Regions from separate parts of the Roseateles sp. GW821-FHT03B02 genome, predicted to be linked through region 1. Evidence: predicted binding sites of a transcription regulator. Region 1 holds the regulator's gene; each other region holds the start of a gene.
The links. Region 1 encodes sigma-54, which starts transcription at its own class of promoters, with help from an activator protein. Its sites were predicted from a motif close to TGGCANGNAANCTGCTTT; they were not measured.
Positions count from the first base shown of each region.

Region 2: the regulator sigma-54 is predicted to act here: its motif matches at 5,596-5,613, upstream of AC07VX_RS10960 (TorF family putative porin).
Region 3: the regulator sigma-54 is predicted to act here: its motif matches at 6,250-6,267, upstream of AC07VX_RS26005 (PEP-CTERM sorting domain-containing protein).

Region 1 covers NZ_JBWKUV010000001.1:1,017,954-1,025,291, forward strand. The annotation lists gene argS (arginine--tRNA ligase) at 1-41, shown strand, start outside; gene AC07VX_RS04510 (SPOR domain-containing protein) at 38-688, shown strand; gene AC07VX_RS04515 (thiol:disulfide interchange protein DsbA/DsbL) at 720-1,382, shown strand; gene AC07VX_RS04520 (thiol:disulfide interchange protein DsbA/DsbL) at 1,379-2,035, shown strand; gene lptA (lipopolysaccharide transport periplasmic protein LptA) at 2,121-2,741, shown strand; gene lptB (LPS export ABC transporter ATP-binding protein) at 2,741-3,517, shown strand; gene AC07VX_RS04535 (RNA polymerase factor sigma-54) at 3,532-5,031, shown strand; gene AC07VX_RS04540 (AraC family transcriptional regulator) at 5,038-5,871, opposite strand; gene AC07VX_RS04545 (alpha/beta fold hydrolase) at 5,982-6,911, shown strand; gene AC07VX_RS04550 (alpha/beta hydrolase) at 6,946-7,338, opposite strand, start outside.
Region 2 covers NZ_JBWKUV010000003.1:254,373-261,710, forward strand. The annotation lists gene AC07VX_RS10935 (potassium transporter Kup) at 1-214, opposite strand, end outside; gene gshA (glutamate--cysteine ligase) at 359-1,624, opposite strand; gene AC07VX_RS10945 (GGDEF domain-containing protein) at 1,678-2,802, opposite strand; gene amt (ammonium transporter) at 2,889-4,427, opposite strand; gene glnK (P-II family nitrogen regulator) at 4,463-4,801, opposite strand; gene AC07VX_RS10960 (TorF family putative porin) at 4,821-5,549, opposite strand; partial or broken gene AC07VX_RS10965 (YifB family Mg chelatase-like AAA ATPase) at 5,808-7,292, shown strand; gene AC07VX_RS10970 (glycine zipper 2TM domain-containing protein) at 7,304-7,338, opposite strand, start outside.
Region 3 covers NZ_JBWKUV010000015.1:29,476-36,813, reverse strand. The annotation lists gene AC07VX_RS26030 (polysaccharide deacetylase family protein) at 136-2,871, shown strand; gene AC07VX_RS26025 (hypothetical protein) at 2,903-3,310, opposite strand; gene AC07VX_RS26020 (hypothetical protein) at 3,757-4,029, shown strand; gene AC07VX_RS26015 (trypsin-like peptidase domain-containing protein) at 4,035-4,808, shown strand; gene AC07VX_RS26010 (diguanylate cyclase domain-containing protein) at 4,827-5,546, shown strand; gene AC07VX_RS26005 (PEP-CTERM sorting domain-containing protein) at 5,559-6,200, opposite strand; gene AC07VX_RS26000 (helicase-related protein) at 6,433-7,338, shown strand, end outside.

The DNA.
Region 1 (7,338 bases):
ACACTGCTGAAACCCCGTCCGAAAGCCCGGAGAACGAATGACTGCTGCCTCCAAACCCGCCGGCCAGAAGAACCAGAAAGGCGGCTTCGTCCTCGGCCTGATCGTCGGCCTGCTCGTCGGCCTGGCCGTCGCCCTCGGCGTGGCCCTCTACATCACCAAGGTGCCCATCCCCTTCGTGAACAAGGTGCCGCAGCGCACCGCCGAGCAGGACGCCCAGGAGGCCGAGCGCAACAGGAACTGGGATCCGAACGCGCCGCTGGCCGGCAAGGCCGCACGCAGCGCCAGCGGCGTCGTCAACGCGCCGGCGGCCACGCCCCCCCAAACGCAGAGCACGCCGCCGGGCAACGCCGCCCCCAGCGCCAGCGCTGCCGCCATCCTGCCCCTGCCCAAGCCGGCCGCCAAGGCCGAGGCGCCGGCTGCGTCCGCACCGACACCGGCCGCCGCCGCCGACGCCTATGTCTACTTCGTGCAGGCCGGCGCCTTCACGCGCCCCGAGGAGGCCGAGGCCCAGAAGGCCAAGCTGGCCATCCAGGGCTTCACGGCCAAGGTCATGGAGCGCGAGCAGAACGGCCGCACCGTCTTCCGCGTGCGCCTGGGCCCCAACGACACCCGCGAAGCCGCCGAGGATCTGCAGCGCAAGATTGAGGGTGCCGGCTTCGAGGCCAATCTCGTTCGTGTACAACGCTGACCGCATTACCGTCTGAAGGATGACTGCCGCCATGAAGCGCCGCGATTTCTCTGCCCTGCTCGCCTCCGCTCCCCTTGCCGGCGCTGCCGGCAACGCCCTCGCCCAGGGCGGCCCTGTCGAGGGCCGCCACTACGCGGTGCTCAACCCGGCGCTGCCGACGACACCCGGCAAGATCGAGGTCGTCGAGTTCTTCTGGTACGGCTGTCCGCACTGCTATGCCTTCGAGCCCGCCATCGAGGCCTGGGTCAAGCAGTTGCCGGCCGACGTGGCCTTCCGCAAGGTGCACGTGGCCTTCCGTGCCAACGTCAAGATCCACCAGCGCATGTTCTATGCGCTGGAAGCCCTGGGCAAGGAAGCCGCGACCCGCCAGGCCATCTTCAATGCCATGCACCAGCAAGGCCAGGCCCTGGACGACGCCAAGAGCCAGGCCAAGTTCCTCGGCCCGCTGGGCATCGACCCGGTCAAGTACCAGGAGGCCTACAACTCCTTCGGCGTGGTCACCAAATGCCAGCAGGCCGAGAAGCTGTCCGAGGCCTACCGCATCGACGGCGTGCCCAGCATTGGCATCGCCGGCCGCTTCCTGACCTCGCCCAGCCAGGCAGGCGCCGGCCAGCGCCTGCCCGAGCTGGAGCTGGGCGCGAAGGCGCTTCAGATCACCGACTTCCTGATCCAGCGCGCGCGCAACAAGGCATGAACCGCCGCGACGCCACGGCGGCGCTGATCGCAGCCGGCTTCGGCACCGCGGCCCTGGCCCAGGGCGGCCCGGTCGAAGGCCGGCACTACGCCCGCCTGGGCCAGACGCTGGCCGGCGCGCCGGGCAAGATCGACGTCGTCGAGTTCTTCTTCTACAAGTGCCCGCACTGCAACGCCTTCGACCCGCTGCTGGAGGCCTGGGTGCACCGGCTGCCGGCCGACGTGAGCTTTCGCCGCGTGCCGGTGGGCCAGCAGCTGATGCTCAAGCTGCACCAGCGCATGTTCTACGCGCTGGAGGCCATGGGCGCGCTGAGTCCGCAGGTGCACAGCGGCATCTTCAATGCCTTCCACCGCGCCGGCGTCGAAGCCAATGACGAGGCCGGCGTCGTCGCCCTCGTCGGCCAGCTGGGCGTGGACACGACGAAGTTCAGGCAGGCCTTCGGCTCCTTCGGCGTGCAGACCAAGATGGCGCAGGGCCTGAAGCTCGCCGAGGCCGCCGGTGTGGACACGGTACCCGCCCTCGTGGTGGGCGGACGCTGGCGCACCGGTCCCGGCATGGCCGGCACGCCGGGCCAGAGCGAGGCCGCACAAGGCCAGCAAGCGCTGGCCGTGGCGGACTTTCTTGTCAAGCAGGCCCGCGGCGGCAAGGGCTGACGCGCTTTTCCTGACACGCTTGCCGCTCCGGAAAGGCTGATGACGGCAGCAGGCCCCTAGAATGGCCTGCAACTTCCGTGCCGCCATGCATCGCCACCTGATCCCGCTCGCCCCCGTGCTCGCCCTGGCGCTCGCTCTGCCTGCCGCGCAGGCAGAGAAGGCCGACCGGCTCAAGCCCATGGTCTTCACGGCCGAGAAGCAGGGCCGGCTGGACGGCGTGAACCAGCGCACCGAGCTGGTGGGCAACGTCATCATCACCAAGGGCAGCCTGTTGCTGCGCGCCGAGAAGGTGGACGTGCGCGAGACGCGCGACGGCTACCACCAGGCCTTTGCCAGCGGCATGGCCGGCCAGCCGGTCAGCTTCCGCCAGGCGCGCGACGTGCCCGGCGAGGCCATCGACGGGGTCGCCGACCAGCTCGAATACGACACCAAGAGCGAGACCGTGCGCTTCATCGGCAACGCCACCGTGCGCCGCCTGCGCGGCACGGCCGTGGCCGAGGAAGTGACGGGTGCCGTCATCGTCTACGACAGCCGCACCGAGGTCTTCACGCTGGAGGGCGGCAGCGCCTCGCCCAACCCCAACGGCCGCACCCGCATCGTCATGATGCCGCGCGTGCAGCCGGGCGATGAGGCGGCCTCCGCGCCGGCCGCCGCGCCCCTGCCGCTGAAGCCGTCGACGACGCTGCAGCCGGGCAAGCCTTCGTGATGGCCGACGCTTCCGTGAGCGCCCCGGCGGCCTGCGGCAGCCGCCTCGAAGCCGAGGGCCTGGCCAAGAGCTACGGCGTGCGCCGCGTCGTCAAGGACGTGCATGTGCGCGTGGACTGCGGCGAAGTCGTCGGCCTGCTCGGCCCCAACGGCGCCGGCAAGACGACGAGCTTCTACATGATCGTGGGCCTGGTGCGCTCGGACGCCGGCGTCATCCGCATCGACGGCGCCGAGGTGCAGCGCCTGCCCATCCACTCGCGCGCCCGCCTGGGCCTGAGCTATCTGCCGCAGGAAGCCTCCATCTTCCGCAAGCTGACCGTCGAGCAGAACATCCGCGCCGTGCTGGAGCTGCAGCAGGACGACGACGGCCGCAGCCTCTCGAAGGGACGCATCGACGAGCTGCTGAACGGCCTGCTGCACGACCTCTCCATCGAGGGCCTGCGCGACAGTCCTGCGCCTGCGCTGTCCGGCGGCGAGCGCCGCCGCGTGGAGATCGCCCGGGCCCTGGCCACGCAGCCGCGCTTCATCCTGCTGGACGAGCCCTTCGCCGGCGTCGACCCCATCGCGGTGCTGGAGATCCAGCGCATCATCGGCTTCCTGAAGAGCCGCGGCATCGGCGTGCTGATCACGGACCACAACGTCCGCGAGACGCTGGGCATCTGCGACCGCGCCTACATCATCAGCGAGGGCGCCGTGCTGGCCGAAGGCACGCCGGACGAGATCGTGGCCAACGCGGACGTGCGCAAGGTCTATCTCGGCGAACACTTCCGGATGTAGCGGAAGCCGGCGCGATGAAACAGACGCTCCAGGTTCGCCTGAGTCAGCATCTCGCGCTGACGCCCCAGCTGCAGCAATCCATCCGTCTGTTGCAGCTCTCCACGCTGGAGCTGCACCAGGAAGTCGAGCAGATGCTGGCGACCAACCCGTTGCTCGAAACGGAGGAGGAGTTCACCGTCAGCACCCCCGAGCTGGCCGCCAACGCGCCGGCCGAGGCCGGCAGCAACGACACCGCCACCGACGGCGGCGAGGCCGAGGCGCCGGAGCTCAGCGGCGAAGACTTCGGCGGCACGGAGCGCGAGGACTGGGAGAACGGCACCGAACGCGACGACTTCGACGGCATCCGTGAGCTGCCCGCCAGCAGCGGCAGCGGCAGCGGCAGCGGCGAGGACGACGGCGAGCGCGAGAGCCAGGAGTCGGCAGAAGCCACGCTGGCCGAGCACCTCGCCCAGCAACTGGCCGGCCACCACCTGTCGGCCGAGGACCGCGCCGTCATGCAGGTGCTCATCGAGTCGCTGAACGAGGACGGCTACCTCGAAGACACGCTGGAGGAGATCGCCGCCGCGTTCGCCGAGGACGACGAGGAGCGCGAGGAATTGCTGGACCGGCTGCGCTTCGCGCTGCACCTGCTGCAGAGCCTGGAGCCCGCCGGCATCGGTGCGCACGACCTGTCCGAGTGCCTGGCGCTGCAGCTGCGCGCCCAGCCCAAGAGTCCGGCCCAGGTCATCGCCATGCTGATCTGCAAGCGCCACCTGGAGCTGCTGGCCCGGCGCGACATGCGGCGGCTGATGGCCGAGACCGGCGCCGACGAGGCGCTGCTGCGCGAGGCGCAGGCGCTGATCACCCAGCTCGAACCCAAGCCCGGCCGGCGCTTCGCGCAGGGCGCGGCGGCGGCCATCGTGCCCGACGTCATCGTGCGCAAGGTGGGCCGCGAGTTCCGCGTCATGCTCAACCCCGAGGTGGCACCCAAGCTGCGCATCAACGAGCTCTACGCCAACGCGCTGCGCGCCACGCGCGGCGGCATCAGCAACTCGCCGCTGGGCGGCCAGCTGCAGGAGGCACGCTGGTTCATCAAGAACATCCAGCAGCGCTTTGACACCATCCTGCGCGTCAGCCAGGCCATCGTGGAGCGCCAGCGCGGCTTCTTCACGCATGGCGAGCTGGCCATGAAGCCGCTGGTGCTGCGCGAGATCGCCGACGAGCTGGGTCTGCACGAATCCACCATCTCGCGCGTGACGACGGCCAAGTACATGGCCACGAGCTGGGGCACCTTCGAGCTGAAGTATTTCTTCGGCTCGGGGCTGAGCACCGAGGCCGGCGGCGAGGCCTCCAGCACGGCGGTGCGTGCGCTCATCAAGCAGTTCGTCGCGGCCGAGGACATCAAGAAGCCGTTGTCCGACAGCGCGCTTGCGGCCATGCTGGAAGAGCAAGGCATCCAGTGCGCGCGGCGCACGGTGGCCAAGTACCGCGAGGCGATGAAGATCGCGCCGGCGAATCTGCGCAAGGCGCTGTAGGGCGCCTCAAGCCAGGACCACCTCCGCCTTGCGCCATTCCCGCGGCGACAGCCCCGTGTGCGCACGGAAGGCGCGCGACAGCGCAGCCTCGCCGCCATAGCCCACCTCCGCGGCGATGTGCTTGAGCGCCCGCCCCTCGCGCAGCGCCTTCTGCGCCAGGCCGATGCGCCAGCGCTGCAGGTAGACGCCGGGCGTGCAGCCCACCACGTCGCGAAAGCTGTTGGCGAACACCGTGCGCGACATGCCTGCCGCCGCCGCCAGTTCCTCCAGCGGCCAGTCACGCCGAGGCGCATCGTGCATCGCCACAAGCGCGCCGCGCAGCTTGGGATGGGACAGCCCGGCCAGCATGCCCGATTCGACCCGCCCCTGGGCCATCAGCTCGCGGATGACCCAGATCATCAGCACCTCGAACAGCCGGTTCAGCATCAGCTGGCGCCCGCAGTGGGTGGCCTCGGCCTCGGCGAACAGCTGGGCCAGCACCGGCCCGCAGCTGGGCACCGTGGACAGGGGCAGGCAGATCCAGGCCGGCAGCGCCGCCGCGATGGGATGGCTGGCGCCGCCCTCGAACGCCATGTGGGCGCACAGGAACTGCGCGCCGCAGCTCGGGTCCGTCACGAAGCGGTGCGACAGCGGACGCGGGTAGAGCAGCAGGCTGGGCTCCGCGATGCGCAGCGGCTCGGCGCTGCCATGGTGGACCTCGACGCCACCCTCGCGGATCAGATGCAGCTGACCACGCCCCGCCTGGGGCTCCAGACTGTTGACACCGCACAGCGGGCCAACCTGGAAGGTTTCGGCCCGCACGGCGAAGTGAGCAAAGAGAGCGGCAAGTCGATCGGCCACGATCAGTACGGATTGCAAAGTTAAACGTACTTTACGGCATATCAGGTACGGGGCAGGCCGGCACAGTTCGTCCTGTCGCAAGACAGCCCCGTCACCCCAGGAGTTCCAACATGAACGCTCTCGCCCGCATCGCCCTCGCCGCAGCCATCGCCCTCGGGGGCATGGCCGTCCAGACCACGGCCTCGGCCGCCCCGGCCGCCGTCGTCGCCAGCCCCTTCGTCGCCGCCAGCGACGGCACGCCGCTGTACGTGAAGGACTGGGGCCCCAAGGACGGCCCGGTCGTCGTCTTCAGCCATGGCTGGCCGCTGAACGCGGACAGTTGGGAGTCGCAGATGCAGTTCCTGGCCGAGCGCGGCTACCGCGTCATCGCCCATGACCGCCGCGGCCACGGTCGCTCGGGCCAGCCCTGGACCGGCAACAACATGGATCAGTACGCCGACGACCTCGGCGCCGTGCTGGCGGCGCTGGACGTGAAGCACGCCACTCTCGTGGGCTTCTCCACCGGCGGCGGCGAGGTGGCCCGCTACATCGGCCGGCACGGCACGGCACGGGTTGCCAAGGTCGTGCTGGTGAGTGCCGTGACGCCCATCATGGGCCAGACGCCCACCCACCCCGAGGGCGTGCCCGCGGCCGTCTTCGACGGCCTGCGCAAGGCGTCGCTCGACAACCGCGCGCAGCTCTACAAGGACATCGCCAGCGGCCCCTTCTTCGGCTTCAACCGCCCGGGTGCCAAGCCCTCCAGCGGCCTCGTGGACAGCTTCTTCGCCCAGGGCATGCAGGCCGGCGCCAAGGCGACCTACGACAGCATCGACGCCTTCTTCCATTCGGACTTCCGTGACGACCTGAAGAAGTTCAACGTGCCGACGCTGGTCATCCACGGCGCCGATGACCAGGTCGTCCCCATCGAGACCACCGGCCGCGCCACGGCCAGGCTGGTCAAGGGTGCGCGCCTGATCGAGTACGCCGGCGGCCCGCACGGCATCACCGACACGCACAAGGACCGCCTCAACCAGGACCTGCTGGACTTCGTGCGCCAGTAAGCGCGTGGAGGCCGCCGGCTGCTGCCGGCGGCCCTCAGTCCGTCGATGGGCCCTTCTCCGGTGCCAGCGGCTCGAAGACAAAGCGCATGCCGCGCGAGTAGCTCTCGGCCTTGGTGCCGGCATGCCGCTCACCATCGATGGTGCGGTTCTGGAACACGAGCTCCGGATGTTTCAACTCCGGCAGCAGCGCCTGGTAACGCCTGATGCCGGCCAGGAAGCCGGGCCACTCGTATTCGGCCCCCGTCACATAAAGCCGCGCCTTGATGGGCTTGCCGGTGGCGGCATAGGCCCTGGCTTGGCCGATGATCCAGTCGCCGCCCACCACCACGGCCGGGCTGGCGGCGATGTAGCCCCTGAACAGCTCGGGCCTGGCATACATCGCATGCAGTGTGAACAGCCCGCCCAGCGAGCTGCCGGCGAGGTAGCG
Region 2 (7,338 bases), on a different contig from region 1:
CGTACTTGATCGAGACAACGACGGTCAGGGTCCAGAACAGCAGGGAGAGCACGCCGAGGATGTTGTCCGGCGTCGTGACGACGTGGCCGCCATGGAAGACTTCTTTGAGGGCGTACAGCGGGCTGGTGCCGATGTCGCCGTAGACGACCCCGAGGGCGCCGAGGGTCAGGCCCGCCAGCGCCGAGGGGCTGCGAGCCGCGTGGGAAGAACTCACTTCACGAGGGCCACCGGCTTGGGGCGGGTGGCGTTTGTTCGAAAGTGGGGATTCTGCGCTCGCTTTTGGTGTTTTGTGCAGTGCAGCAAAACCGCACAAACGAGGCTTGACGCCCCCGGGGCAGCGGCGTATTGACCGGGCCGGTCAGGCGGCCTCGGCTTCCGCCTGCGGGTCGGTCGCTTCGAGCTCGTAGCTGGCCGCCAGCATGGCCAGGCGACCGATGACGCCGTACATGTAGAAGCGGTTGGGCGCACTGACACCCGGCTTCTCGCCCGGGCGCGGCAGGTGGGGCGAGTCGGCGAAGGCCAGCGGCACATAGCTGGCGCCGGGCGCGTTGAGGTTCTCGTCGATGCCGCGGTGGGCATGCACGCGGTAGTAGCCGCCCACCACGTAGCGGTCCATCGTGTAGACGACCGGCTCGGCGACTGCCTCGTGCACGCGCTCGTGCGTGGGCACGCCCTCCTGCACGATGACCTCCTGGCCCAGGTTCTCGGGCAGGCGTTCGGCCAGGGTCTCGATGTCCTTGGCGTCGCGCACCGTCATCACGCCGCGGCCATAGCTGCCCACGTCGCTCTTGATGATGACGAAGGGCTTCTCGTTGATGCCGTATTCCTTGTACTTGCGGCGCACCTTGGTCAGCTGGGCGTCGGCCGCGGTCTGCAGCGCTTCCAGCCCCTTCTTGCCGTGCATGTCGACGCCCTGGAACATCGGCGTGATCAGCCAGGGGTCCATGCCCAGCAGCTTGCCGAAGCGCTTGGCCACCTCCTCGTAGGCGCGGAAGTGCTGGCTCTTGCGCCGCACGCTCCAGCCGGCGTGCAGCGGCGGCAGCAGGTATTGCTCGTGCAGCCCCATCAGCTGCGGCGGCGTGCCGGCGGAGAGGTCGTTGTTGAGCAGGATGGTGCAGGGGTCGAAGCCCTTGAGCGTGAGGCGGCCGCGCTTGCGCACCAGGGGCTCGATGGTGATGCTGCCGCCGTTGGCGATCTTCAGCTCGGTGGGCTCGGTGATGGCCGTGTCCAGCGTGCCGAAACGCACGTTCAGGCCGGCCTGCGTGAAGATGCGCGCCAGCGTGGCGAGGTTGTCCAGGTAGAAGCTGCAGCGTGCGCCAGTCTCGGGGATGACCAGCAGGTTGCGCGCCTCGGGGCAGATCTTCTCGATGGCCGCCATGGCCGCCTGCACGGCCTGGGGCAGCATCTGCGCCGTCAGGTGGTTGAAGCCGCCGGGGAAGAGGTTGGTGTCCACCGGCGCCAGCTTGAAGCCGGCATTGCGCAGGTCCACCGACGCGTAGAAGGTGGGCGTGTGCTCCATCCATTCCAGCCTGAACCAGCGTTCCGTCGCCGGCATGGATTCCAGGATGCGGGCCTCCAGCTCATTGATGGGGCCGTTCAGGGCAGTGATCAGATGGGGAACCATGGCGGAATGATGTCAGAACCGGCGGGCGGCACACGTGGGGGCAGCGGACGGGATCACAAGACGCCGTCGTCGCAGCAGGTGCGGCCGCGGCCGGCGGCCTTGGCACGGTAGAGCTGGTCGTCGGCCCGCTTGATGGCGGCAGCCAGGGTCTCGCCCGCCTGCACGCGCACGGCGCCGGCGCTGAAGTCGGCGACGAAGCCCAGGCTGGCCTCGCAGCGCCGGCGCAGCGCCTGGTGCAGGCGCGCGTCCAGCCGGCCGAAGGCCTCGGGCTCGCAGTGGCGCAGCAGCAGGCAAAACTCCTCGCCGCCGTAGCGGCCGACGAGGTCGCTGGCGCGCAGCTCGCCACGCAGCACCTCGCCGGCCAGCTTGAGCACCTCGTCGCCGACCGGGTGGCCGCGCTCGTCGTTGACGCGCTTGAAATGGTCCAGGTCCAGCATCAGCAGCACCGCGCCATCGTCGGCCGCCCCCAGCGCCCGGCTGGCGCGCTGCATCCATTCGCGGCGGTTCAGCAGGCCGGTCAGGGGGTCCAGCGAGGCCAGTCGCACCAGGGCCTGCTCGGCGGCGTCGCGGTGGGCGAGCAGGAAGCCCATCGTGCCCAGCACCAGGCTGGCATTGAGCAGCATCAGCGACGCGAAGTTCAGCGGGTGCGGCGCGATGAAGCGCGGGTAGACCTCGGGCCAGCCCAGCACCAGCACCGCCCGCCCCAGCGTGAACAGCGCATTGGCCGCCGCGGCCACGCCGCACAGCCAGCGCCAGCGCACGCGGCCCGCGCCGGCCAGCAGCAGCCCGCTGGCCCAGACGATCTGCAGCCCGATGGTCAGGTTGGTCAGCCCGGTGGCCAGCCGCTGGTCCTGGAAGATGAAGACATGCACGGCGCCGAGCAGCAGGGGCGGCAGCAGCAGGCCGGGCCGCGCCGTCGGCAGGCCGAGGAAGCGCCCGGCCGTCAGCACCATGGTCGAGGCCGAACCGCTCAGCGCCATGACGCCCAGCGTCGCCAGCAGGCGCGGCAGCGTCTGCGTCGACGCGATCAGCAGGCCGAAGCCGGCCGCCTGGCCCAGCAGCGTGAACTGCCAGGCCTGCAGGCCGCTGCGCACGCGCATGCCGACGCTGACGGCCAAGGCCAGCATCATCAGCAGCGCATTCACCAGCACCGCGGCCAGCAGGGTGATCACGTCCATGGCGGGGCAGCATAGCCGCGGCTTGAGCCCGCCCGGAACGAAAGAGCCGCCCCTGAGGGCGGCTCGGCACTGCGCGGGGCAGCGGTTTACTTGTGGTAGGCCGTCTCGCCGTGCGACGAGATGTCCAGGCCTTCGCGCTCTTCCTCTTCTGTGACGCGCAGGCCGATGGTCAGGTCCACCAGCTTGTAGGCGACGATGGAGACGACGCCCGACCAGACGATGGTCACGAGCACGGCCTTGGTCTGCACCCAGACCTGGCTGGCGATGGAGTAGGCGTCCGGCGCGATCATCGCGGCGGTGACCCAGTCGCCGACGGCGCTCGGGCCGCCCAGGTTGGGACTGTTGAACACGCCGGTCAGCAGCGCACCGACAATGCCGCCCACGCCGTGGACGCCGAAGACGTCCAGCGAGTCGTCCGCGCCGAGGATCTTCTTCAGGCCCGACACGCCCCACAGGCAGGCGAAGCCGGCGACGAAGCCGATGACCAGGCCGCCACCGATGCCGACGTTACCGGCGGCCGGGGTGATGGCCACCAGGCCGGCGACGGCGCCAGAGGCGGCGCCCAGCATGGAGGCCTTGCCCTTCAGCAGCGCCTCACCGATGCACCAGGCCAGCACGGCGGCGGCCGTGGCGGCGAAGGTGTTGATGAAGGCGAGAGCCGCGAACCCGTTGGCTTCCAGTGCGGAGCCGGCGTTGAAGCCGAACCAGCCCACCCACAGCAGCGAGGCACCGACCATGGTCAGCGTCAGGCTGTGCGGCGTGAAGGCTTCCTTGCCGTAGCCGACACGTTTGCCGACCATGAAGGCACCCACCAGGCCGGCAACGGCGGCGTTGATGTGCACCACGGTACCGCCGGCGAAGTCCAGCGCGCCCCACTGCCAGATCATGCCGGCCTTGGCGTTGGTTTCATCCACCACGGCAGCGGCCGTGTAGGCATCCGGGCCGGCCCAGAACCAGACCATGTGGGCGATCGGCAGGTAGCTGAACGTGAACCACAGCGTCAGGAAGGCGAGCACGGCCGAGAACTTGATGCGCTCGGCGAAGGCGCCAATGATCAAGCAGGCGGTGATGCCGGCGAAGGTGGCCTGGAAGGCGGCGAACACCATCTCGTACATCGGCACACCCTTGCTGAAGGTGGCACCGGTGGCGAAGGTGCCGGCGACGTTGTCCCACAGGCCCTTCATGAACAGGCGATCCGTACCGCCGATGAACTTGTTGCCCTCGGTGAACGCGAAGCTGTAGCCGTACAGGCACCACAGCACGACGATCAGCGAGAAGCCCACCATCACCTGCATCAGCACCGACAGCATGTTCTTGCTGCGCACCAGGCCACCGTAGAACAGGGCCAGGCCCGGCACCGTCATCAGGATGACTAGCAGCGTGGACAGCATCATCCAGGCAGTGTCGCCCTTGTTGGGCACGGGTGCGGGGGCCGAGGCGGCATCGGCCGGCGCCGAGGCCGCAGCGGCGGCGGGAGCGGAGGCCGCATCGGCCGCCGGAGCCGCCGTGGCCGCCGTGGCCGTCGCAACGGCTGCGGAAGCGGGCGCCGAGGCCGGGTCCTGAGCCCAGGCGGCTGGCGCGAGCAGGCCGGCGGCAAGCGCGAGGCCGGCGAGGAGTTTCTTCATTTGAGTGTTCTCCAAACGGTTGTTATGAGCGCGCTTCAGAGCGCGTCGTTGCCGGTTTCGCCGGTGCGGATGCGAACGACCTGATCCAGCGGCGACACGAAAATCTTGCCGTCGCCGATCTTGCCGGTGCGGGCGGAGGACTCGATGGCCTCGATGACGCGTTCGACGACGTCGTCGTTCACGGCGGCCTCGATCTTCACCTTGGGCAGGAAGTCCACGACGTACTCGGCACCGCGGTACAGCTCGGTGTGGCCCTTCTGGCGGCCGAAGCCCTTGACCTCGGTGACCGTCAGCCCCTGCACGCCGATGGCGCTCAGGGCCTCACGCACCTCGTCGAGCTTGAAGGGCTTGATGACGGCAGTGATCAGTTTCATGTCGCGCTCCAGTGAGTTCTTAGAAGGTCTTCTTCAGGCCGACGACCAGCATGGTCTTGCCCATGAACTTGCCGTTGACCGGGCTGGCATAGGCCGTCTTGTTGGCGTCCGTGCCGATGACGGCGCCGCTGAGCACCAGGCCCGAGAAGTCCTTGGCCAGCGTCAGCGAGTAGTCGGTGTACGAGGCGGCCGACAGGTGCTTGACGGTCTGGTGGCCGACGTGGGGCGACAGGGTCATGCCGTCGCCGAGGTCGAAGTTGGCCGTCACGTCGAAATAGCCCGAGCCCTTGCTGTCGGCGAAGCCGAACAGGTTGGTCGTGCTGTGCGAGTACTTGGCCGTCACCGGGCCAAAACTCAGCGCGCCATAGACCTCCAGCGTGTTGGCGCTGGGGTTGAGCTTGTTGCTCGGGTAGTAGTACTGCAGCAGGCCGACGTCCAGCGTCAGGCCCTTGGCCACCTCGGTCTTGTAGCCGCCGTAGAGGTCGATCTCCACGCCCGCATCGCCACCCGCGTCCTTGATCCACTTGATCGTCGAAGCCCAGGTGCCGACGTAGAAGCCGCTCGGGTCGGCGTAGTCGATGCCGCCCTGCAGGGCCGGCTTCAGGCGGGTCTGGGAGATGCCGCGGTAGCGGTACTCGGTGACCGCGCCGACGTTGAACGACAGCGGGTCCGGTGCCGGCTCATCGGCGAACGCGGGCAGGACGACCGCGGACATGGCCAGGACGAGCAGCGAAGGGGACAACTTCATGGCGGGGCTCCTAATTCAGGTTGGGGAAAAGGCAGTCCGGCGGGTATTTGCAGCTTCCGTGCCAAGCGCCACCCCTTGGCCGACCGCACAAATCTGGGCCGCACACGCCCACAACCCAGATTCACGCACCAAACTGGACCAGATCAGGCGCGGCATTGCACCTTGAACGTGCGTCCACGGGAAAAGCACCGCCGGGCCGTGCGAAACCGGGGGCTGGACTGCCCCGTCGCCGCCCCACAAGCCGCCATCCGTCCCCCTATGAGCCTCGCCACCGTCCACAGCCGCGCCCTCGACGGCCTCACCGCCGCGCCGGTCACGGTGGAGGTCCGCCTGGCCAACGGCCTGCCGAGCTTCACCGTCGTGAGCCTCGCAGACGCCGAGGTCAAGGAAGCCCGCGAGCGGGTACGGGCGGCGCTGCAGAACAGCGGGCTCTCGTTTCCAGCCAACAAGCTATACGGTGAACCTGGCCCCGGCCGACCTGCCCATGGCTTTAGGCCTGCTGGCCGCCAACGGCCAGATCGACGCGGGCCGCCTCGCGCTTCGAGTGCGCGGGCGAACTGTCGCTGGCGGGCGAGTTGCGTCCGGTGCGTGGCGCCCTCGCCATGGCACTGGCGCTGCGCCGGGCCGGTGCTGGGCACGAACTGCTGCTGCCTCAGGCCAGCGCAGCCGAAGCGGCCCTTGTCGACGGCCTGGTGGTGCGCCAGGCCGGGCATCTGCTCGACGTCGTCGCCGCACTCCAGCCCGAAGGCGAGGCTCTGCCCCGTGCCGAGGCCCTGCCGCGCGAACGCCATGCCAGCCTGCACGACCTGGCCGACATCAAGGGCCAGGCTGCGCCCAAGCGGGCGCTGGAGATCGCCGCGGCCGGCGGTCATTCGCTGCTGATGAGCGGCCCGCCGGGCACCGGCAAGTCCATGCTGGCCCAGCGCCTGGCCGGGCTGCTGCAGCCACTGGACGACGACGCCGCGCCGGAGTCCGCCGCCGTGCTCAGCCTGGCCGGCCAGTTCGACATCGCGCGCTGGGGGCAGCGGCCGATGCGCTCGCCGCACCACTCGGCGTCCAGCGTGGCACTCGTCGGCGGCGGCTCACCGCCGCGACCGGGCGAAATCTCGCTGGCCCAGCATGGCGTGCTCTTCCTGGACGAACCACTAGTTTCCCTGTGCCGCCCTGGAAGCGCTGCGCGAGCCGCTGGAGACCGGCCGCATCCTCATTTCGCGCGCCGCGCGCCAGGCCGAGTTCCCGGCACGCTTCCAACTCGTCGCGGCCATGACCCCCTGCCCGTGCGGCCATCTCGGCAACCCGCTGAAGGCCTGCCGCTGCACGCCCGACCAGGTGGCGCGCTACCAGGGGCGGCTCAGCGGCCACTTCCTTTACAGTCTGGACCTGCTCATCGAGGTGCCGGTGATTCCGCCGCGCGAGCTGCAGGCGCTGGCACCCGCCGAGAGCAGCGCAGTGGTCGCCGCCCGCATGGCCGCGGCGCGGGCCCGCGCCAATGAGCGGCAGGGCGTGTCAAATGCACTGCTGCAGGCCCAGGATCTGGCGACGCATGCGGTGCTGGAGCCCGCGGCCAAGGCCTTGCTGGACTGCTCGGCGGAGAAGCTGGGCTGGTCCGCGCGCAGCTTCCACCGCGCGCTGCGGGTGGCCCGCACGGTGGCGGACCTGGCCGGCGCCGAGGTCATCGCGCCGGCCCACGTGGCCGAGGCCATCCAGCTCAGGCGCGGCCTGCCCGCGGCCGTGGGCGCCTGAGCGCCGTCAGGTCAGACGCGCGCGAAGCCGTTTTCGGTCAGGCGGA
Region 3 (7,338 bases), on a different contig from region 1:
GGGTTGCGGGAGTGGCAGGCGGGCGCAGTCTGGGCAGGCGGCGGCAGGGCGTCAATGCGCAAGTTTGGGGGGCGCGGCTGTGGTCCACTCCCGGCCACGTTCTGCTGCCGGCGCGGTTGCGCGCCCTGTCCTGCCGTGTCCCTGCCCCTTCGCGCCTGCCTGCTTCCCCTTGCCCTCGCACTGTCGCTCGCCGGCTGCCAGCGCGCGACCGACGTGCCCGCCGCCCTGCCCGCGGCGTCGGCCGTGCAGGACACCAGCGCCACCGGGCGCCTGCGTGAGGAGGGCGACGCCCTGCTGGCCCTGCACCGCCAGATCATCGTGCTGATGGACGGCGAGGCCGCGCTGCCGGCCGCCCAGCGCCGCGAGGTGCAGGCCCTGGGCCAGCAGCTCTTCCACGAACTGCTGCAGCGCCAGCAGCGCCTGGCCGACGCGGCGCTCAAGCCCGAGTCGCTGCAGGCCACCGCCGCGCTGCTGACGCGCATCGAGAGCGAGCCGGGCTGGTTCGACGCCGACCGCCTGGCCTTCAAGGAGCTGCTGGGCCAGCTCGCCACCGGGCTGAGGACGGCGCAGACCCTGGACGGCATCAAGCTGGCCCGCCGCGCCCAGGAGGACCTGGACACGCTGGCCGAGGTGGAGAAGGCCTACGAACAGGAGCTCAAGGAGGTCTTCGGCGGCTTTGCCAGGCGCGGCCTCGAGCTCAAGCGCGAGAAGTGGGCCGACTACATCGCCAAGCTCAAGGCCCTGCACACGCGCGAGTCCGTCTTGAAGCAGCATGGCGCCCGGCTGCCCGCTGCGGCCGACCTGGCGCCGGAGCCACCCGCGTCTGTGGCGTCGGGCGCCCTGCGCGGCGCGGCGCCCAGGGACCGCGAGGTCTTCGGCGATCGGTTGCCGCCCAAGACCGTGCTGCTGAGCTTCGACGACGGCCCGCATGCGCGCTACACCGACGAGATTCTCGAGATCCTGAAGCGCTACCAGGTGCCGGCCGTGTTCTTCCAGCTGGGCCAGAACCTCGGCAAGGTGGACGCCGCCGGCCAGGTGCAGCCGGGCAACGGCAGCGCGGTGGCCAAGCGTGTGCTGGCCGCCGGCCACCAGCTGGCCAACCACAGCTTCACGCACGGGCTGATGAGCAAGTTCGAGCTGGTGAAGGTCAAGGAAGAGGCATCCAACACGGAGGCGCTGCTGGATGCGGCGGGCCGCAACGGCGACGCGCTGTTCCGCTTTCCCTACGGCGCGCGCAACGACGCAGCGCTCTCCACCATCGAGGCGCTGAAGCTGCGCTCGATGATGTGGAACGTCGACTCGCTGGACTGGAGCGATCCCATTCCCAAGAGCATCGCGGCGCGCGTGATGGCCGAGCTGGACAGGCAGCAGCGCGGCATCGTGCTCTTTCACGACATCCACGCCCGCACCGTGCAGGCGCTGCCGCTGGTGCTGGACCAGCTCGCCGCCGAGGGCTGGCGGTTTGCGAGCTTCAAGGGCGGGCAGTTCGTCGTCTCGTCCGACCGCCCCGCGCCGCCGCCGCCCACCGCCGGCGAGCTCTACCGCGACAGCCACGCACTGGTCATCGGCATCAACGGCTACACGGCCTGGCCCAGGCTCTCGCACGCGGTGCGCGACGCGCAGGCCATGCGCGAGTCGCTCGTCACGCGCTTCGGCTTCAAGGCCGACAACGTGACGCTGCTGCTGGATGCCGACGCCACGCGGGCCAACATCCTGAAGGCGCTCAACGAGCGCTTCGGCGACGCCAGGCGCGTGAAGCGCGACGACCGCGTGTTCGTGTTCTTCGCCGGCCACGGCAGCACGCGCCGGCTGCCCAGCGGCCGCGAGGTGGGCTACATCGTGCCGGTGGACGCGGGCCTCACCGACCTGCAGGCCGACGCCATCGCCATGCCCCAGCTGCAGGAGGTGGCCGAGGCCATAACGGCCAAGCACGCCCTCTTCGTCATCGACGCCTGCTACTCGGGCCTGGGCCTGACCCGCGGCGGCTCGGCGGCGGCGGACAGCAACTTCGCCCGCACCAACGCGCGCCGCGTGGGCCGCCAGATGATGACGGCCGGCGGCGCCGACCAGCAGGTGGCCGACGACGGCCCCGGCGGCCATTCCGTCTTCACCTGGACGCTGCTGCAGGCGCTGGGCGGCAAGGCCGACCTGAACGGCGACGGCCTCATCACCGCCACCGAGCTGGCGGCCTACGTGGCGCCCGCGGTTTCGGCCATTGCCCACCAGACGCCCGCCTTCGGCAGCCTGCCGGGCAGCGAGGGCGGCGAGTTCGTCTTCGAGCTGCCAGCCGCGCAGGAGCCCGCACTCAGCGGCGCCGTGGCCCAGCTGGACGACAAGGCCAGCCAGTTCGCCGCCAGGCTCGACGAGGCCAGCAGCGCCGGCCGCCAGGCCTCGCCCGCGGCCAGCGGCGTGCAGGTCACCATCAAGGGGCTCGACGGCAAGGACCAGGCCCTGGCCGCGACGACCGCGCGCGTGGACCCCGGCGCCCGCGTGGCCGCCCAGCGCGCCAACGACCGCGGCCTGCAGCTCTACCGCGAGCGCCGCTACGACGACGCCGAGGCGGCGTTCAATGAGGCGCTGCAGCTGCAGCCGAAGTTCGCGCTGGCCGCCAACAACCTGGGCTTCGTGCTGTACCGCCGCGGCAGGTTCGCCGATGCGGCCGGCTGGTTCGAGAAGGCCGTCGAGATGGACGCCAGCCGGTCCCTCGCCTGGCTCAACCTCGGCGACGCACGCCTGCAGGCCGGCGACGACGGCAAGGCGATGGCGGCCTACAAGATCTTCGTGGAGCTGGCGCCCCGGCACGCAAGGGCGGCGGAGGTGCAGGCCTGGGTGGCGAACCCGTCGCCCGGGACAAGGCCGAAGCCTTTGTGAGCCGCTGCGGCAGAGCCGCCGCCAAGGCGCGCTAGCCGGAACGCCGGCGCAGGTGCGGCCAGGAGCGCACCACGGCCAGCAGGATCACGAAGGCCGGAACGGTGATCTCCAGCGTCATGGCGAGCCCGACACCGAAGTCGGTCAGCGTCGGGACGAGGTCCCTGAGGTAGACATCGCGGGTGCGGCCGTCGGGCTGCCTCAACAGGCACACCACCGTCGAGGCATGCCTGACGCCCACCAGCCTGAAGTCCGCATAGGCCATCTGATGGGCCGTCGCGTAGGCGCTGCAAGCCGGCACGATGACGGCGCGCTCCGCCGCCGACCACAGGCCCCATGCACAGGGCAGGGCCAGCGCACAGCACAGCACGGTGTTGAGCACGCCGCGCCGGCCTTTCCAGATCGGCAGGGCTTCGGTCGGATGACTTGAGGGCTGGGCCATGGGTTCGACGACGCCGGCTTGCCGGACGGCTGTGCGGGCCGATTCTGCGTGCGGGCGGTTCTCGCCAGGAACGTGTTTGCCCCTACGTGGGGCCAACGGAGGGGGCGGGGACGGACCGCGGCGGCGCCCTAGAATCACCGTTTCCGTCGCGTATCTGCTCAACGGCGCGACATCGGTGGCTGGACGCCGGCGCATTCCTCCCTCGCGCCCCCGCCTTGCCGGCTCCCGCCGGCAGGCAGCGGTCGTCAGCCTCCCTCAAGCGGCGAGCCCCAACCCGGACCCTCTCGAACAGCTTGTCGAGGCGGCCCACCCCACCTTGCCCCGGCTCGTCCGCCCTCCCGCCCTGCTGTGCGGCCCGCGGAAACCACCGAGACATCGACCCCGTCCAGGGCACGCATCTTGCACACACTGAGATGCCTGCCATCCCTGACCGTTTGGAGATCTCGATGAAGCGTTCCGCCTCCCCGTCCACCCGCTCAACCCAGCCCCCGGCCGCCCCGTCGCGCCGCGACACCCTGCGCGACGAACTGCTCGCCACCGTCACCCTGCTCAAGCAGCGGCGCGCGGCGGAAATCGACGCGGGCTTCATCGAAGACTACGTGGCTCTGCACTGGATGGAGTGGCACGGCGGCTCGCTGCGCCTGACGACGACGGGCGAGAACGTCTGCAAGCACCTGGCCTCGCTGCTCGCCCGCGCCACGCCGCAGCCCTCGTACTGAACGCCGTGACGGCGGCGCCTCCTCCTGCAGCCGGCGCGCCCGCGGCGCCCGCCATCGACCCCCTGCTGCTGGCCACCGTGCGCGTGGCCACCTTTGCCGGCGCCAAGGGGCTGACCAGCGCCAGCGGCTTCTTCTTCCGCCGCGAGGAGCGGCTCTACCTCGTCAGCAGCCGGCACGTCTTCTTCGACGAGCCCAGCGGCCACCACCCCGACCGCATCGAGATCGAGCTGCACCCGGACGCCGACAACCTCGCCGAGTCCATCGGCCTGTCCGTGCTGCTCTACCGCGACGGCCTGGCCAACTGGCGCCAGGGCCAGGACGACGGCGGCGAGATCGACGTGGCGGTGCTGGAGATCGAGCCCGCCGCACTGCCGCCGGCCGCCGCGCTGGCCGCCTTCACGCCCGGGCACCTGCCCGGCGAGGGCGACGTGATCGGCATCGGCGAGCCGGTGCTGATCGCAGGCTTCCCGCTGGGCTTTCACGACGGGCTGCACCACCTCCCGGTCGTGCGCCAGGGCGTGGTGGCCTCGCCCTACGGCTGGCGCTTCCAGGGCGCAGGCTGGTTCCTCACCGATGCGCGCACCCACCGCGGCATCAGCGGCGCGCCGGTGGTGGTGCGGGCACCGGGCCGGGGTGCCCTGCCCTGGCTGCTGGTGGGCATCCACTCGTCGCGCCTGGACATGGGCGACCGCGACCGGGTCGCGGACGAATCGCTGGGCCTGAACGCGGCCTGGTACCCGGACATCGTCATGACGCTGACCGAGCCCGCCGCGGACTGAGAGGATGAGGCAGGCCGCATGGACACGCTTCCCAGCATCGACGCCAACGAGCAGCGCCTCATCGCGCTGCGGCGCGAGATCGCCGCGGCCGAGGCAACGTTGCTGGCTCTGCACGCCGCCATCCAGGAGGCACGCAGCGAGACGGGTCTGGCCGCGGCGCAGGATGCCCGTGAGGAGAACGAGCGCCTGCTTGAACAGAACCAGCGTGTGACCCAGGAGTCCGAGACCGCCCACGCGGCGCTGGAGGTGGCCGTCAAGGCGGCGCAGACAGATGCGCTGACAGGCGTCGGCAACCGTGAGGTCCTGTGGGATCGCCTGGCCCACGACCTGGCGCTGGCGCGCCGGCACGGCAGCCGGCTGGCGATCTATTTCCTCGATGTGAACGGGTTCAAGCGGGTGAACGACGAGTTCGGGCATGCCGTGGGCGACCTGCTGCTCCAGCACGTGGCGCGCGCGCTGAAGGCCACCGTGCGCGCCAGCGATACGGTCTGCCGCATCGGTGGTGACGAGTTCGTCGTGCTGGCCTCGGCCATCCGCCGCGACGACGCTGAGCAGGTGGCCGCCAAGATCGGCCTGGCCCTGGCCGCGCCCTGCGTGCTGGCCGGCCATGCCATGGCCGTTTCGGCCAGCATCGGCTTCAGCCTCTTCCCGGACGACGGCGAGTCACCGGGCGTGCTGGTACATCAGGCCGACGGGGCGATGTACCGCGCCAAGCGCGCCCTTGCCAATCCGCGCTGAGGCCCCGGCGCTTCAGCGGCGGCGACGGCTCGCAGCCAGGCCGATCAGCGCCGAGCCGACCAGCAGCAGGCTGGCCGGCTCGGGCAGCTGCGTGCCCACCGGCACGTCGTTGACGATGAAGCGCAGCGTGGCCGGAGCGCCGAACACTTCGCCATAGGACATCGTGAAGTTGTAGACGCCGGCGTTCGGCGCATTGACCGTGAACGGCGTGTTGACGGGCGCCGTGGGGCCGGGTGCATCGACCTCGAACCCGGCGATGCCGTCGATGTCGAGCTGCAGCCCGTCATCGTGGGGCACCACGAAGGTGTTGGCACCCGCATTGAGGTACAGCGAGCCGGTGAACAGGAAGTAGGTGTTGTCCAGTGTGCCGTTGGCGCTGAAGCCCGCCGACGTGTTGTTGAACACCGTGGTCTTCAGGAAGCCGGCGATGGTGTAGGGGTTGGCCGCACTGCCGTCAGCAAAGAAGTCGATCGCCGCCGTCGTGAACTCGGCATCGGCCGCACCCAGCGTGGCGGCCTGGGCGATGGTCGCGTTCGAGCCTGCTGCGGGCTGGTTGATCCAGACCTTTCCAGTTACCGGTGCAGCCTCGGCTGACAAGGCCGCAACGCCAAGCAGCGCGACGGCTGCGAACTTGGAAAGATTCAGGGCGTTCATCGTGACCTCGTGTGGGAGAGTTGGCCGGTCAGGGCAGACTGCAGAGGACCCAGCAGCATCCATGCCATGGCTCCGATTTCCTTCGGAATCAAGCACTTGCCGCGGCGACAAATGAGCGGTCGCGCGGAAACGTCAAATTCGCCGTCACCCCAAATACTAGGGAGGCAGCGGCAATGGCACCAGGCGGCCGGGGCTCCGCTGCGCAGGCCGGCCACTGTGTTCCACTTCCGCCGTGAAGTCCCCGACCCCTGAAGCCAAGCCGCCCGTGCCGGCTTTCCCCCTGCCCCAGCCCCGCCACGCCGCGCGGCTGCCCGCCCATCTCGCGCCCGAAGACTGGGCCCGCATCCGCCAGGCCGCCCATGCCCTGCCCCAGGTGCTGGTGCCGGCCGACCTGGACGACGGCAGCGACGAATCGCTGGACCACCTCGGCTGCATCCAGATCTCCAAGGCCGCCGGCGGTGGCCGGCCCAGCCGCTGGATCCTGCCGGTCCACATCCCAGTCGCGCTGGCCCAGCTGGATGCAACGCCGCTGGCCAACACGCTGCGCGCGCAGATGCAGCAGCGCCTGCACCAGCTCGAAAGCCTGGGCCTGCGCCGCGAGGGCCTCGTCTTCACGCGGCTGTGCGTGCACCCCATCACCCTCGCGCATGAGAGCTGGCGCATCGACCTGTCGCACCGCGTGCCGGTGCCCGAGGCGCCCGTCTGGGCCTTCTTCCGCGACGGCGACACGGCCGCGCTGCGGCATGCGCTGGGCCAGGCGCCCGAGTATTCCTACACCGCCGAGCTGGCCCTGCACCTGAACCATCTGGTCGCGCGCAGCGAGGCCATGGGCGACTCCGCCCAGCTCGCCTCGCTGCTGCCGCGCCTGCAGGCCGAGTGCGGCGTGCCCATGCCGTATGAAGACCTGAAGGCCGCACTGACCCGTGCCCAGGACCGCTGGGAGCAGCAGGTGGAGGAGCAGAGCACGCTGGCCAGCCTGGGCCGCGAGCTGGCCTTCCAGGGCTACCCGGACAGCTTCGACGCCGCCCGCAAGCTGGGTCGCAAGGTCACGCTGTACCTGGGCCCGCCCAACAGCGGCAAGACGTACTCGGCCTTCGAGCGGCTGGCGCAGGCGCTGGACGGCGCCTACCTCGCCCCG